3 regions of the Citrobacter meridianamericanus genome follow, and region 1 is predicted to be linked to each of the others. Evidence: predicted binding sites of a transcription regulator. Region 1 holds the regulator's gene; each other region holds the start of a gene.

Region 1 (4,965 bases):
GGTATAGCACATCGCGGCGGATCTCGGCGTTTTAAGCAGAACATGTTAAAGTAAGGGATTAACCTTCCACGCAAATCGAGGCGCCAAATGGACAAAACCACTACGCAAGAGTTATTGGCTCAAGCTGAAAAACTCTGTGCGCAACGCAACGTGCGGCTTACGCCACAACGCCTCGAAGTGCTGCGACTGATGAGCCTGCAGGAAGGTGCCATCAGCGCTTACGACCTGCTCGACCTGTTGCGGGAAACCGAGCCGCAGGCCAAACCACCAACCGTGTATCGCGCGCTCGATTTTCTGCTTGAACAAGGGTTTGTGCATAAGGTGGAATCCACCAACAGCTATGTCCTTTGTCATCTGTTCGATCAGCCAACGCACAGTTCTGCGATGTTCATTTGCGACCGCTGTGGCGTGGTAAAAGAAGAGTGCGCAGAAGGTGTGGAAGACATCATGCATACGCTGGCGGCCAAAATGGGCTTTGCTTTGCGACATAATGTTATTGAAGCCCACGGGCTGTGTCCGGCCTGTGTGGAAGTTGAGTCATGCCGTCATCCAGGCGACTGCCAGCATGACCACACAATTCAGGTGAAGAAGAAAGTTGGGCGTTAGTCAGGTGGGAGAGCGTACATCCTTGTACTCTCAGGAGGGAAGGGTCAATTACCAGCGGTAATCATTACGTTTTTCCCAATCGTTAACTTCTTTTTCCGCCTGATCTTTGGCGTAACCGTAACGCTCCTGGACTTTACCAACCAGTTGGTCACGTTTACCTTCAATGACCGTCATATCATCATCGGTCAGTTTGCCCCATTGCTCTTTCACTTTACCTTTAAACTGCTTCCAGTTGCCGCCGACTTCGTCTTTATTCATCATCAAGTCCTCATCGTTAGGTTGTGAATAGCGAGAGTGCCATGTCCAGACACATGCTGTTTTCTCTGGACGTGAGAATAAGTGTAGTCAGTGATTCTGGGTTTTATTTACTATTCGGAATTTTTAACCATTCTGATCAGGCAAACCAGGTTCCATTACGCCAGTGACGCCGCCAGATAAAGGCCAGCGACAGCCCGCGCAACGCGAGGAAAACGGTTAACGCCAGCCACAAACCATGATTTCCCAGCCACGGCAACGTCAGGAGCGTTAAGGCGAATCCCACTGCGGCAACGGCCATACTGTTACGCATTTCTGCAGCCCGCGTTGCGCCAATAAACATACCGTCAAGCAGATAACACCACACGCCCACCAGCGGTAAAACCACCTGCCAGAAAAGATAGCGATCGGCCAAAAGTTGGATTTGCGACAGTGAGGTCAGCAGCGCCACAATCTGCTCGCCAAACAAGGCATAGATCAGCGAAAAAAGGATTGCCACAATTCCTGACTGTCGACACGCTGCTCGCCAGACATCCAGCAACTGGCTGCCGTCCCGCGCCCCATAGGCCTGGCCCGAATGCGCTTCCACGGCATAGGCAAATCCGTCCAGTGCATAAGCGGTAAACGTCAGCAAAGTCATCAGTACGGCATTAACCGCAATGATATCGCCTCCCAGACGCGCCCCCAGCACCGTAATGGCCCCAAAGCAGAGCTGCAACAGCAGCGAACGCAGCATGATGTCACGGTTGAGTGCCAACAAACGACGGAAGTTGCCCCGCCACGCCTGTTTCAACATTGCCAGCGATATTCCGCGCATATGCAGGACTTTGCGCACCATCATCAGACCGATAAGCAGTGTGGCATATTCAGCAATCACCGTTGCCAGTGCCGCACCCTGCACGTTCATATGCAGACCCATCACCAGCCATAAATCGAGCGCAATGTTGAGAATATTGCCGACAATCAGCAGGATAACCGGCGCTCGCGCATACTGCACGCCCAGCAACCAGCCGAGCAGCACCAGATTCGCCAGCGAGGCTGGCGCGCTGAGCCAGCGGATTTCAAGGAAACGCCGGGCTTGTTCAAGTACAGGTTCACTTCCCCCGACAATATGCAGCGCTAAATCGATAATCGGCGTGCGAAACAGCGCGATAAGTACCCCTGCGCCCAATGCCAGCATCAGCGGCTGTACCAGCGCGCGCGCCAGCGCCTGTGGATTTTTCGCACCAAATGCCTGCGCGGTAAGACCGGTGGTACTCATGCGCAAAAAAAGAAGCAGCATAAAGAGAAAACTGGTCGCCGTGGCCCCGACAGCAACGCCGCCAAGATAGACCGGGCTGTCCAGATGACCAATCACAGCAGTATCCACCAACCCCAGCAAGGGAACGGTGATATTGGAGAAGATCATCGGTAAGGCGAGGTGCCAGAGCGCTTTATCAGAGGCGGTAAAGAAAGGCATACAGGAAAGCCTGATGAAAAGAAGTGAAAACTAGCTGTGGCGCAGAATGCGCCACAGTATTAATACATGATTACAGCCATTCACCGTTACGAATGACGCCTACCGCCAGCCCTTCAATGGTGAAGTTTTGCTCGCGCAGATCGACAACGATAGGTTTAAATTCACTGTTTTCTGGCAGAAGTTCAACCTTGTTGCCCTGCTTTTTCAGGCGCTTAACCGTGACTTCGTCGTCGATACGGGCAACAACAACCTGTCCGTTACGCACGTCCTGAGTTTTATGCACCGCCAGCAAATCGCCGTCCATAATACCGATATCTTTCATCGACATACCGCTAACCCGCAGCAGAAAATCGGCGTTCGGTTTGAACAATGAGGGATCGACCTGGTAGTGGCCTTCGATGTGTTGCTGCGCCAGAAGTGGCTCGCCTGCCGCCACACGACCGACAAGCGGTAATCCTTCTTCTTCTTCCTGCAGCAGTCGAATACCACGCGATGCACCGGAGACAATTTCCAGCACACCTTTACGCGCCAGCGCTTTCAGATGTTCTTCAGCAGCGTTTGGGGAACGGAACCCCAAACGCTGCGCGATCTCCGCACGCGTCGGTGGCATACCTGTCTGGCTGATGTGATCTCTAATGAGATCAAACACCTCTTGCTGCCTGGCCGTTAACGCTTTCATTCCGCCCCCTGGGTGTATATACAGTTATGCTGTGAGTATATACAGCTAAAGGTGATTTTGGAACCGCAAACTGCACAAAAAGCAGGAGATTTATGAAGATGTGGAATCCTTATCGCAAATGCGGCCACAACAGAATGCCCCAGGTGATCAGAGCAACGAAAATAGACAACAACACCGCCGCAGAACCCATATCTTTCGCCCGGCCGGAAAGTTCGTGATACTCAGAGCCTATGCGATCAACCACCGCCTCAATCGCACTGTTGAGGATTTCAACGATCATCACCAGCATCACGGAACCAATTAACAGCACGCGGGTAATCGCATCGACGTCCAGCCAGCAGGCGATAGCTACGCCCAGCAGCACGGCAACGCTTTCCTGGCGGAATGCCGCCTCATTGATCCATGCGGCGCGAAAACCTTTCCAGGAATAGCCTGCAGCTTTGATAATTCGGGTGAATCCAGTGGTATTATTGGCCATCAAAAAGAACCTTTTTACATTATTAGCGTCAATGTCATTGTAACGTTACCCCGTTTGTTTCAGGGGGTGGCAAAGCAGCGCGAAGTATGACGGGATACCACAGAAATTCACTAAACTTTCTGATATCCTTGCAGCGCATTTGCATTATTAACCAGAGGCTTTACATCGTTTATGTCCGGCTGGCCACGAATTTACTACAAATTACTGAATTTACCATTAAGCATCCTGGTAAAAAGCAAGTCTATTCCGGCAGAACCTGCCCCGGAATTGGGACTCGATACGTCTCGTCCCATTATGTACGTCCTACCGTACAATTCAAAAGCAGACTTGCTGACGCTGCGTGCCCAATGTCTGGTGCACGATCTCCCCGATCCCCTGGAACCGCTGGAGATAGACGGGACTCTGCTGCCGCGCTACGTGTTTATTCACGGCGGCCCGCGCGTGTTCACCTATTACACGCCGAAAGAAGAGTCCATCAAGCTGTTCCATAACTATCTCGACCTGCATCGCAGCAATCCAGATCTGGATGTGCAGATGGTGCCGGTTTCGGTGATGTTTGGCCGTGCGCCAGGACGCGAAAAAGGCGAAGTCAATCCGCCGCTGCGCATGCTGAACGGCGTACAGAAATTCTTTGCTGTGTCCTGGCTGGGTCGCGACAGTTTTGTCCGTTTCTCCCCATCAGTCTCCCTGCGTCGTATGGCGGATGAACACGGTACGGATAAGATAATCGCTCAGAAACTGGCACGCGTGGCGCGTATGCATTTTGCTCGCCAGCGTCTGGCCGCGGTTGGCCCTCGCCTCCCTGCCCGCCAGGATCTGTTTAATAAGCTGCTGGCGTCAAAAGCGATCGCTCGCGCGGTAGAAGATGAAGCGCGCAGTAAAAAAATCTCCCACGAAAAAGCACAGCAAAATGCCATTGCACTGATGGAAGAGATTGCCGCCAACTTCTCCTACGAGATGATCCGCCTCACGGACCGAATTCTGGGCTTTACCTGGAACCGTCTGTATCAGGGGATTAACGTTCATAATGCGGAACGTGTACGTCAGTTGGCGCACGATGGGCATGAAATCGTTTATGTTCCGTGCCACCGCAGCCATATGGACTATATGCTGCTGTCGTACGTTCTGTATCATCAGGGGCTGGTTCCACCGCACATCGCTGCCGGTATCAACCTGAATTTCTGGCCGGCAGGTCCGATTTTCCGCCGCCTGGGCGCGTTCTTTATTCGTCGTACCTTCAAGGGCAATAAGCTCTACTCCACCGTTTTCCGTGAATACCTGGGCGAGCTGTTCAGCCGCGGTTACTCGGTTGAGTATTTTGTCGAAGGCGGCCGTTCACGTACCGGTCGTCTGCTCGACCCGAAAACCGGCACGCTGTCGATGACCATTCAGGCGATGCTGCGCGGCGGTACGCGTCCGATTACCCTCGTACCGATCTACATCGGCTATGAGCACGTAATGGAAGTAGGCACCTACGCAAAAGAGCTG
Region 2 (4,965 bases), 270 kb from region 1:
TCTGGTTTTGACGTGCTCATTATCGACCACCGTGGCCAGGGGCGCTCCGGGCGCATGCTGTCGGATCCGCATCGCGGTCATGTCGATAACTTTAATGACTATGTCGACGATTTAACCGCCTTCTGGCAGCAGGAAGTGCTACCCGGTCCGTGGAGAAAGCGCTATATACTGGCGCATTCGATGGGCGGTGCGATTGCCACATTGTTCCTGCAGCGCCACCCGAATCAGTGTGATGCCATCGCGCTTTGCGCGCCGATGTTTGGTATTGTGATGCGCTTTCCCGACTGGATGGTGCGCCACATTCTGGACTGGGCTGAAGGGCATCCACGGATCCGCGAAGGCTATGCGATGGGCACCGGGCGCTGGCGGGCGCTACCCTTCGGCATGAATGCGTTAACTCATAGTCGACAGCGCTATCGGCGCAATCTACGTTTCTATGCTGATGAGCCGCGGCTACGTGTAGGCGGCCCGACCTACCATTGGGTACGTGAAGGTATTCTGGCAGGCGAACAGGTTCTGGCTGGTGCGGGAGATGACGCGACGCCGACCTTACTAATTCAGGCCGAAGAAGAGCGTGTGGTGGATAACCGCATGCACGATCTTTTTTGTGAACTCCGCGCCGCGGCGGGCCATCCTGTAGAAGGAGGTCAGCCGCTTGTCATAAAAGGCGCGTACCATGAGATCCTTTTTGAAAAGGACGCAATGCGCTCAGTCGCGCTTAACGCTATTGTCGAATTTTTCGACAAGCATAACTCATCCAGCGGAACCCGCTTTGCCTAGAGGTTTAATTTTCTTATGTATCAGGTTGTTGCGTCTGATTTAGACGGTACGCTGCTTTCCCCCGACCATACTTTGTCCCCTTATGCCAAAGAGACGCTGAAATTACTGACTGCTCGTGGCGTTAACTTCGTGTTTGCGACTGGCCGTCATCATGTTGATGTGGGACAAATTCGCGATAACCTCGGTATTAAAACCTACATGATCACCTCCAACGGTGCGCGGGTGCATGATTCTGATGGAAATCTGGTGTTTTCTCATAACCTGGATCGCGACATTGCCAGCGACCTGTTTGGCGTAGTGAATGCAAATCCGGACATCGTGACCAACGTTTATCGTGATGATGAGTGGTTTATGAACCGCCATCGCCCCGACGAAATGCGCTTTTTCAAAGAAGCTGTGTTTAACTATTCCCTGTTTGAACCTGCGCTACTGGAGCCGGAAGGCGTCAGCAAAGTTTTCTTCACCACCGATTCTCACGAAAGATTGCTGCCGCTGGAGCAGGCGATTAACGCCCGCTGGGGCGATCGCGTCAACGTTAGCTTCTCTACGCTTACCTGTCTGGAAGTCATGGCGGGCGGCGTATCGAAAGGTCATGCGCTGGAAGCGGTAGCGAAAGCGATGGGCTACAACCTGAAAGACTGTATCGCTTTTGGCGACGGGATGAACGACGCGGAAATGCTCTCCATGGCGGGCAAAGGCTGCATCATGGGCAACGCCCACCAGCGTCTGAAGGATCTGCATCCGGAACTGGAAGTCATCGGACTCAACGCCGACGATGCCGTGCCGCACTACCTGCGCGATCTCTTTTTAAAGTAATTGTTCTTTAGTTGACCAGTTGTCAACTAAACTCTCCGCTACAATGGATGTTCCCTGTTCTAAGAGACATCCATTGTGGCGCTACTCATCATTACCACTATTTTGTGGGCCTTTTCCTTCAGCCTGTTTGGCGAGTACCTTGCTGGTCATGTCGATAGCTATTTTGCAGTGCTGGTGCGCGTTGGACTCGCGGCGCTGGTTTTCCTGCCGTTTTTACGTACCCGTGGGCACAGCGTAAAAACAATCGCGCTGTATATGCTGGTGGGGGCCATGCAGCTTGGCATTATGTATATGCTGAGTTTTCACGCCTACCTGTATCTGACGGTTTCAGAGCTATTGCTTTTCACCGTGCTGACGCCGCTCTACATCACGCTGATTTATGACCTGATGAGCGGGCGGCGTCTGCGTTGGAGCTACGCTTTCAGTGCGTTACTGGCGGTGATTGGCGCGGGGATTATTCGTTACGATCAGGTAACCAGCCACTTCTGGACTGGCCTGCTGCTGGTGCAGCTTTCCAACATTAGTTTTGCCATCGGTATGGTGGGCTATAAGCGTCTGATGGAAACCCGCCCAATGCCACAGCATAACGCTTTTGCCTGGTTTTACATGGGGGCCTTTATGGTGGCTGTCGTGGCCTGGTTCATGCTGGGCAATGCGCAGAAAATGCCTACCACTACGCTACAGTGGGGTATCCTGGTATTTCTTGGCGTGGCGGCGTCCGGCATTGGTTACTTTATGTGGAACTACGGTGCGACCCAAGTGGATGCAGGTACGTTGGGCATCATGAACAATATGCATGTGCCAGCCGGGCTGTTGGTCAACCTGGCTATCTGGCATCAACAGCCTCACTGGCCAAGCTTCATCATTGGCGCGGCTGTGATAGTGGCCTCACTGTGGGTACATCGAAAGTGGGTCGTTCCGCACTCCGCACAAACGGCAGATGATCGCAGGCGTGATTCCGCGCTGAGCGAATAAACGCTTCCGTGACCGGCTGCCGCTGCTCGCCATCACGCACGGCGGCGTACAGTCGGCTCCACAATCCATCGCCCAGGGTTTTGGTCACCACCAGGCCCTGGCGTTCAAAACTCTCCACCACCCAGTGTGGTAACGCGGCGATACCCATTCTGGCGGCAACCATTTGAATCAGCAGCAGGGTGTTATCCACGCTCTTCAGCGACGGGCTCACGCCCGCAGGCTGTAAGAAATGCCGCCAGACATCCAGTCTACTCCGTTGCACCGGGTAAATAAGCAGCGTCTCGCTGGCTAAATCTTCCGGTGTGATTTGCGTTTTGCTGGCTAACGGATGATCCGGCGCCAGTACCAGGCGGACTTCAAAATCGAACATCGGTGAGTAGTGCAGTCCACTGCGCGGCAGAATGTCGGAAGTTAATACCAGATCCAGCTCATCTTGCTGTAGCGCCGGTTGCGGATCAAACGTTACACCGGATTTAAAGTCCATCTCCACCTGCGGCCAGTTGGCACGAAAATTCTCCAGCGCGGGCGTCAGCCACTGGATACAGCTGTGGCATTCAATGGCGATTCGCAGCCGGGTTTGCTGCGGTTCGTTGCAGGCCTGCAGTGCCCGGCCAATTTGCGGCAACACCTGATTTGCCAGCTGCAGCAAAATTTCGCCCTGCGGCGTAAAGCGCAGCGGCTGGCTTTTACGGATAAAGAGTCGAAAGCCAAGGCGCTGCTCCAGATCGCTGAACTGGTGAGAAAGGGCGGATTGGGTCTGATGCAACGTCGCTGCGGCGGCTGCCAGCGAACCACTATTCCGCAACGCCTGGAGCGTTTTCAGGTGTTTAATCTCGATCATGAAAGTCCTTCACTTCGGCATGAACAAATTGCGCTTGAGGAATATACAGTACTTGCGAAATATAGCGGTGTAAACATCTGGATGGCTAAAACCTGCAAATTAAATAAGAGGCATATAATGACAATACTTAATCACACCCTCGGTTTCCCTCGTGTTGGCCTTCGTCGCGAGTTGAAGAAAGCGCAAGAAAGTTACTGGGCGGGAAATTCCTCCCGTGAAGAATTGCTGGCCGTTGGCCGCGAGCTGCGTGCCCGCCATTGGGATCAGCAGAAGCTGGCGGGTGTTGACCTGCTGCCGGTAGGTGATTTTGCCTGGTACGACCATGTTCTGACCACCAGCCTGCTGCTCGGCAACGTTCCGGCTCGTCATCAGAACAAAGACGGTTCGGTTGATATTGATACCTTATTCCGCATTGGTCGTGGCCGCGCACCGACCGGTGAGCCAGCGGCGGCGGCAGAAATGACTAAATGGTTTAACACCAACTATCACTACATGGTACCGGAGTTCACCAAAGGTCAGCAGTTCAAACTGACCTGGACGCAACTGCTGGATGAAGTAGACGAAGCGCTGGCGCTTGGCCATAAGGTGAAACCTGTGCTGCTGGGGCCGGTATCTTACCTGTGGCTGGGGAAAGTGAAGGGCGAACAGTTTGATCGCCTGAGTCTGTTGAACGATATTCTGCCGGTTTACCAGCAGGTGCTGGCGGAGCTGGCAAAACGGGGTATTGAGTGGGTGCAAATCGATGAACCGGCTCTGGTGCTGGAGTTGCCGCAAGCGTGGCTGGATGCCTTTAAACCGGCTTATGACGCCCTGCAAGGCCAGGTGAAGCTGCTGCTGACCACCTATTTTGAAGGCGTCACGCCGAATCTGGATACCATTACCGCGCTGCCGGTACAGGGGCTGCACGTTGACTTCGTGCATGGTAAAGATGATGTCGCCGAGCTGCACAAGCGTCTGCCTGCCGACTGGCTGCTGTCAGCGGGTCTGGTGAACGGGCGCAACGTATGGCGCGCCGACCTCAGTGAGAAATATGCGCAAATTAAAGATATCGTCGGAAAACGTAATCTGTGGGTGGCCTCTTCCTGCTCTCTGCTGCATAGCCCCATCGATCTCAGTGTGGAAACCCGCCTTGATGCGGAAGTGAAGAGCTGGTTTGCTTTCGCCCTGCAAAAATGTGGCGAACTGGCGCTGCTGCGCGATGCGCTAAACAGTGGTGATACGGCGGAAATTGTGGCGTGGAGCGCACCGATTCAGGCTCGTCGTCACTCTACCCGCGTCCACAACGCTGCAGTGGAAAAACGTCTGGCGGCGATCACCGCCCAGGACAGCCAGCGCGCCAACGCTTACCCGGTTCGCGCCGAGGCACAGCGTGCCCGTTTTAATCTGCCGGCATGGCCGACCACGACTATTGGCTCATTCCCGCAAACCACAGAAATTCGCGGTCTGCGTCTGGACTTCAAAAAAGGCAACCTGGATGCCGGTAACTATCGCACAGGGATCGCGGAACATATCAAACAGGCGATCGCCGAACAGGAGCGCCTGGGTCTCGACGT
Region 3 (4,965 bases), 660 kb from region 1:
CGATACCAGTGCGGAACTGTTTTGCCATCAAGAGCCGATTGTACGGACGGCTGCGCGCCGCGATTAAAACGACGAACCAGCGTTGACGTTTCAGGGTGTTTGAAGCGGGGTTTAAACAGGACTTCGCTGAGGTTAGCCTGTGACATGATTGCAGCCTCCATGAATACTCACTAAGGCATAGTGTAACCTGACACCGCAAAAAAAGAACAACGCCCGGCATTGCCAGGCGTCGAAAACGTTATTGATTAGCGACCAGAGATCGGCGGGACAAACACAACGCCCATATCCCACGGCTGCTCAATCCAGGTATCCTGAGGGATATCAACAACATAATCATTCACCAGCGGACGACCGGCCGGCTTAGCGAAGATCGTGACGAAATGCGCTTTAGGATACATTTCGCGGATCGCAACGGCGGTACCACCGGTATCAACCAGGTCATCAATTACGATAAAACCTTCACCGTCGCCTTCGGCACGCTTCAGCACTTTCAGTTCGCGCTGGTTGTCGTGATCGTAGCTGGAGATGCATACGGTATCGACATGACGAATACCCAATTCACGCGCCAGCAATGCGCCCGGCACCAGACCACCACGGCTAACGGCAATAATGCCTTTCCATTGTTCAGAAGGCATCAGGCGGCTTGCCAGTTTACGTGCATGGATCTGCAACATGTCCCAGGTGACGACGTATTTTTCGCTCATGTGAAGTGTCCCAGCCTGTTTATCTACGGCTTAAAAAGTGTTCGAGGGGGAAATAGGTTGCGCGAGATTATAGAGATCTGACGCACTAAAAACCAGTGTTTCGCGGAATCCGCGCCTCTTTTTGCATGCTTTATGCTAGCCGTCGGCGGAGAAAGTGGTATTCTCAATCGCATCGCGCAAGCCTGACTTGTGGTGTTTTTAATTCTGCTAACCCTGTGGCCTGCAAGCAAGTTTTGCAGGACATCGCCAAGGAGACTCAACGTGTCTGAACTGTCTCAGTTATCCCCGCAACCGCTGTGGGATATTTTTGCCAAAATCTGTTCTATTCCTCATCCGTCCTACCATGAAGAGCAGCTCGCTGAACACATTCTGAGCTGGGCCCAAGAGAAAGGTTTCCACGTCGAGCGCGATCAAGTCGGTAATATCCTGATTTGCAAACCCGCTACCGCAGGAATGGAAAACCGCAAGCCGGTCGTTCTGCAGGCGCACCTGGATATGGTCCCGCAGAAAAACAACGACACCGTGCACGACTTCACCAAAGATCCTATCCAGCCTTATATTGATGGCGAATGGGTAAAAGCCCGTGGCACCACGCTGGGTGCGGATAACGGTATCGGTATGGCGTCCGCGCTGGCCGTTCTGGCTGATGACAATGTGGTACACGGTCCGCTGGAAGTCCTGCTGACCATGACCGAAGAAGCAGGTATGGATGGCGCATTTGGTCTGCAGGCTAACTGGCTGCAGGCGGATATCCTGATCAACACCGACTCAGAAGAAGAAGGTGAGATCTATATGGGTTGCGCAGGTGGGATCGACTTTACCTCTAACCTGCCGCTGTCCCGTGAAGCAATCCCGGCTGGCTTCCAGAGCTTTAAGCTGACGTTAAAAGGTCTGAAAGGTGGCCACTCCGGCGGTGAAATCCACGTGGGTCTCGGCAACGCGAACAAGCTGCTGGTACGCTTCCTGGCGGGTCACGCTGAAGAGTTGGATCTGCGTCTGGTTGATTTCAACGGCGGTACGCTGCGCAATGCGATTCCGCGTGAAGCCTTCGCTACCCTCGCCGTGGCTGCAGATAAAGTTGATGCGTTAAAAGCGCTGGTCAGCACCTACCAGGAAATCCTGAAAAACGAGCTGGAAGCTAAAGAGAAAAATCTGGCTCTGCTGCTGGATGCCGTTACTAACGACAAAGCCGCGCTAACCGCGCAGTCTCGCGACAGCTTTGTACGTCTGCTGAACGCCACCCCTAACGGTGTGATCCGCAACTCCGACGTCGCCAAAGGCGTGGTAGAAACCTCCCTGAACGTCGGTGTGGTAACCATGACTGACGATAATGTCCAGATCCACTGCCTGGTACGTTCGCTGATCGACAGCGGTAAAGACTACGTGGTGAGCATGCTGGATTCACTGGGTAAACTGGCTGGCGCCAAAACTGAAGCCAAAGGCGCGTATCCAGGCTGGCAGCCGGATGCAAACTCTCCGGTTATGCACCTGGTTCGTGAAACCTATCAGCGTCTGTTCAATAAAACGCCGAACATTCAGATCATCCATGCTGGTCTGGAATGTGGCCTGTTCAAAAAACCGTATCCGGAAATGGACATGGTTTCCATCGGGCCAACCATCACCGGTCCGCACTCCCCGGATGAGCAGGTTCATATCGAAAGCGTCGGCCACTACTGGACGCTGCTGACTGAACTGCTGAAGTCTATTCCGGCGAAGTAAATCTGCGTTAAATGCCGGATGGCGCTGTGCTTATCCGGCAATACATGTATGTCACAACCCCAATAACAGCTGCCTTTCTATTTGTGGATCCAGCAGCGTGACGTGTAACCCCACCAGCCTCACACCTCGCCCTCCCCGACGTGCTTCCCAGGTTTTGTGTGCCGTCGCAATTAAGTCGTCTTTATTTAAGCGCGGCCAGACATGCTCCTGAGTGGTCTGCTGAAAATCATTAAACTTGAGTTTTATTCCCTGGCGGGCGATCAGGAGATCCGGCTTAACCTTTGCCAGACGCCGTTCCAGTTCGGGATAGAGCCGCTCAATAATCGCTTCACACTCTGACCACTGATGAATATCTTCCGCCAGTGTCCGCTCGACGCCGACGGATTTGCGCAGCCTGTCGCTGTTGACGTCCCGCTCGTCAATTCCCTGACTGCGCTCCCACAACACGCGGCCAAACTTACCAAAACGTTTGAGCAGCGTAGCCAGATCGTATTTTTGAATATCTTCGCAGGTACGCAATCCCATCGACTCCAGCTTAGCGGCGGAGACTTTACCGACGCCGGGAATTTTCCCCAGCGGTAACGTTTTGAGAAATTCAGGGACATCAGCAGGGGTTATCACATATTGCCCGTTGGGTTTATTGAGATCGGAGGCGATTTTTGCCAGGAATTTAACCGGCGCAATCCCCGCAGAGGCGGTTAGCTGTAGTTCATTGAAGATCGTCTGGCGGATCTCCTGGGCGATCAGCGTCGCGGAGCCGTGGCAGTAAACGCTGTCGGTGACATCCAGGTAGGCTTCATCCAGCGAAAGCGGTTCAATCAGCGAGGTATAGCGGGAGAAGATCGCCTGAATCTGGCATGACGCTTCTTTGTATGCCTCATAACGACCGGGTAACAGGGTAAGATGCGGGCACAGCTTTAACGCCATTCCGGTTGGCATTGCGCTGCGCACGCCAAATTTACGCGCCGGATAATTGGCTGTGCTGATAACCCCGCGGCGTTCACGACTGCCGCCAATGGCAATGGGAATGTCACGCAGGGCGGGATTATCACGCATTTCCACCGCCGCGAAAAAGCAGTCCATATCGACATGTATGATTTTGCGCATGACTCACCTCTCACAACACTGTTTAAGTATACAGTATTTTTGCGACATGAGAAGTCAGTTCCTCTGCAACGTCAGTGCGTGTCCATTCATCACAAAGCGCGCATCACACAGATAACGCACAAATTGTCCGTCGCGTACACACGCTCGCGCAGCGTCTCATTTAACTCATGAGGTTCGGTGTACCATAAAGTTCGCTAACCCACAAAATACGCCACGCCTGACAGACTTTAAGCACAATTTTCCGTATAAAGAAAATCTAAAGTGTAAACGCAGCACGAGAGACTTGCGAAAAACTCTCTGGGTGATAATGTGAGCGCTCCAGATCCAGATTTATCCGATTTGGGGACTCTTTTTGCCGTCCTGGCGTGTGTAATCGTTTTATCAAGGAATAAGTAGTATGCGTAAAATCGCATTTTTTCTTGCGATGCTTTTATTGCCGTGCGTTTCGTTTGCCGGTTTGCTGAGCAGCAGCAGCCCGACTACGCCTGTCAGCAAAGAATATAAGCAACAATTAATGGGCTCCCCTGTCTATATCCAGATCTTCAAAGAAGAGCGAACGTTGGATCTGTACGTCAAGATGGGCGAACAGTATCAATTGCTCGACAGTTATAAGATCTGCAATTATTCCGGCGGCTTAGGGCCGAAACAGCGTCAGGGTGATTTCAAAAGTCCGGAAGGATTTTACAGCGTACAGCGCGGACAGCTGAAACCGGATAGCCGCTTTTACAAAGCGATTAACATTGGTTTCCCTAACGCCTACGACCGCGCACACGGTTATGAAGGTAAATACCTGATGATTCACGGTGCCTGCGTTTCCGTCGGCTGCTACGCGATGACCGATAACGGCATTGATGAGATTTTCCAGTTTGTCACCGGTGCGCTGGTGTTTGGGCAGCCCAGCGTGCAGGTCAGCATTTATCCGTTCCGTATGACCGACGCCAACATGCAGCGCCATAAATTCTCGTATTACAAAGAGTTCTGGTCACAGCTAAAACCGGGATACGATTACTTCGAACAAACGCGTAAGCCACCAACAGTTTCCGTCGTAGATGGCCGTTACGTTATCAGCAAGCCGTTGAGTCACGAAGTGGTCCAGCCGCAGCTGGCATCAAACTACGCGCTCCCCGAGACAAAATAATGCCCACTCGCCTGGCATAATCTTTTGCCAGGTTTCATTGCCGGTTAACGGCTGCGTGGCAATCACGGTGACCACATCATTGGGTGTGGTCTCTGAGCTAAAATCGATTTCCACATCCTGATCCAGCAACGTCGCTACACCAAATGGCGCACGCCGGGTGATCCAAAACAGGTTGGTCGAACAGAAGGCCATCACATAACGCCCGTCAGACAGCAGCATGTTGAAGACCCCCTTCTCTCGCAGTTCTCCTGCCAGCACCGCGATATACTTAAATACTGCCGTCATATTGCCAGGCGT

The links. The regulator LexA, encoded in region 1, represses DNA repair genes until DNA is damaged. The targets are predictions, from matches to a motif close to TNCTGTATGTACATACAGNA.
Region 2: metR (HTH-type transcriptional regulator MetR) is a predicted target of LexA. The motif match lies at 3,444-3,463, and genes of this name have one in related genera.
Region 3: dinB (DNA polymerase IV) is a predicted target of LexA. The motif match lies at 3,547-3,566, and genes of this name have one in related genera.

Annotation. Positions count from the first base shown of each region.
Region 1 covers NZ_CP101036.1:4,921,102-4,926,066, forward strand. Annotated here, with positions in the region: gene zur (zinc uptake transcriptional repressor Zur) at 88-606, shown strand; gene NMD08_RS23925 (CsbD family protein) at 655-864, opposite strand; gene dinF (MATE family efflux transporter DinF) at 1,001-2,320, opposite strand; gene lexA (transcriptional repressor LexA) at 2,391-2,999, opposite strand; gene NMD08_RS23940 (diacylglycerol kinase) at 3,109-3,477, opposite strand; gene plsB (glycerol-3-phosphate 1-O-acyltransferase PlsB) at 3,649-4,965, shown strand, end outside.
Region 2 covers NZ_CP101036.1:5,189,937-5,194,901, reverse strand. Annotated here, with positions in the region: gene pldB (lysophospholipase L2) at 1-780, shown strand, start outside; gene yigL (sugar/pyridoxal phosphate phosphatase YigL) at 796-1,596, shown strand; gene NMD08_RS25185 (carboxylate/amino acid/amine transporter) at 1,672-2,571, shown strand; gene metR (HTH-type transcriptional regulator MetR) at 2,459-3,412, opposite strand; gene metE (5-methyltetrahydropteroyltriglutamate--homocysteine S-methyltransferase) at 3,530-4,965, shown strand, end outside.
Region 3 covers NZ_CP101036.1:4,263,003-4,267,967, forward strand. Annotated here, with positions in the region: gene frsA (esterase FrsA) at 1-146, opposite strand, end outside; gene gpt (xanthine phosphoribosyltransferase) at 246-704, opposite strand; gene pepD (cytosol nonspecific dipeptidase) at 966-2,423, shown strand; gene dinB (DNA polymerase IV) at 2,475-3,530, opposite strand; gene dpaA (peptidoglycan meso-diaminopimelic acid protein amidase) at 3,928-4,668, shown strand; gene NMD08_RS20885 (class II glutamine amidotransferase) at 4,639-4,965, opposite strand, start outside.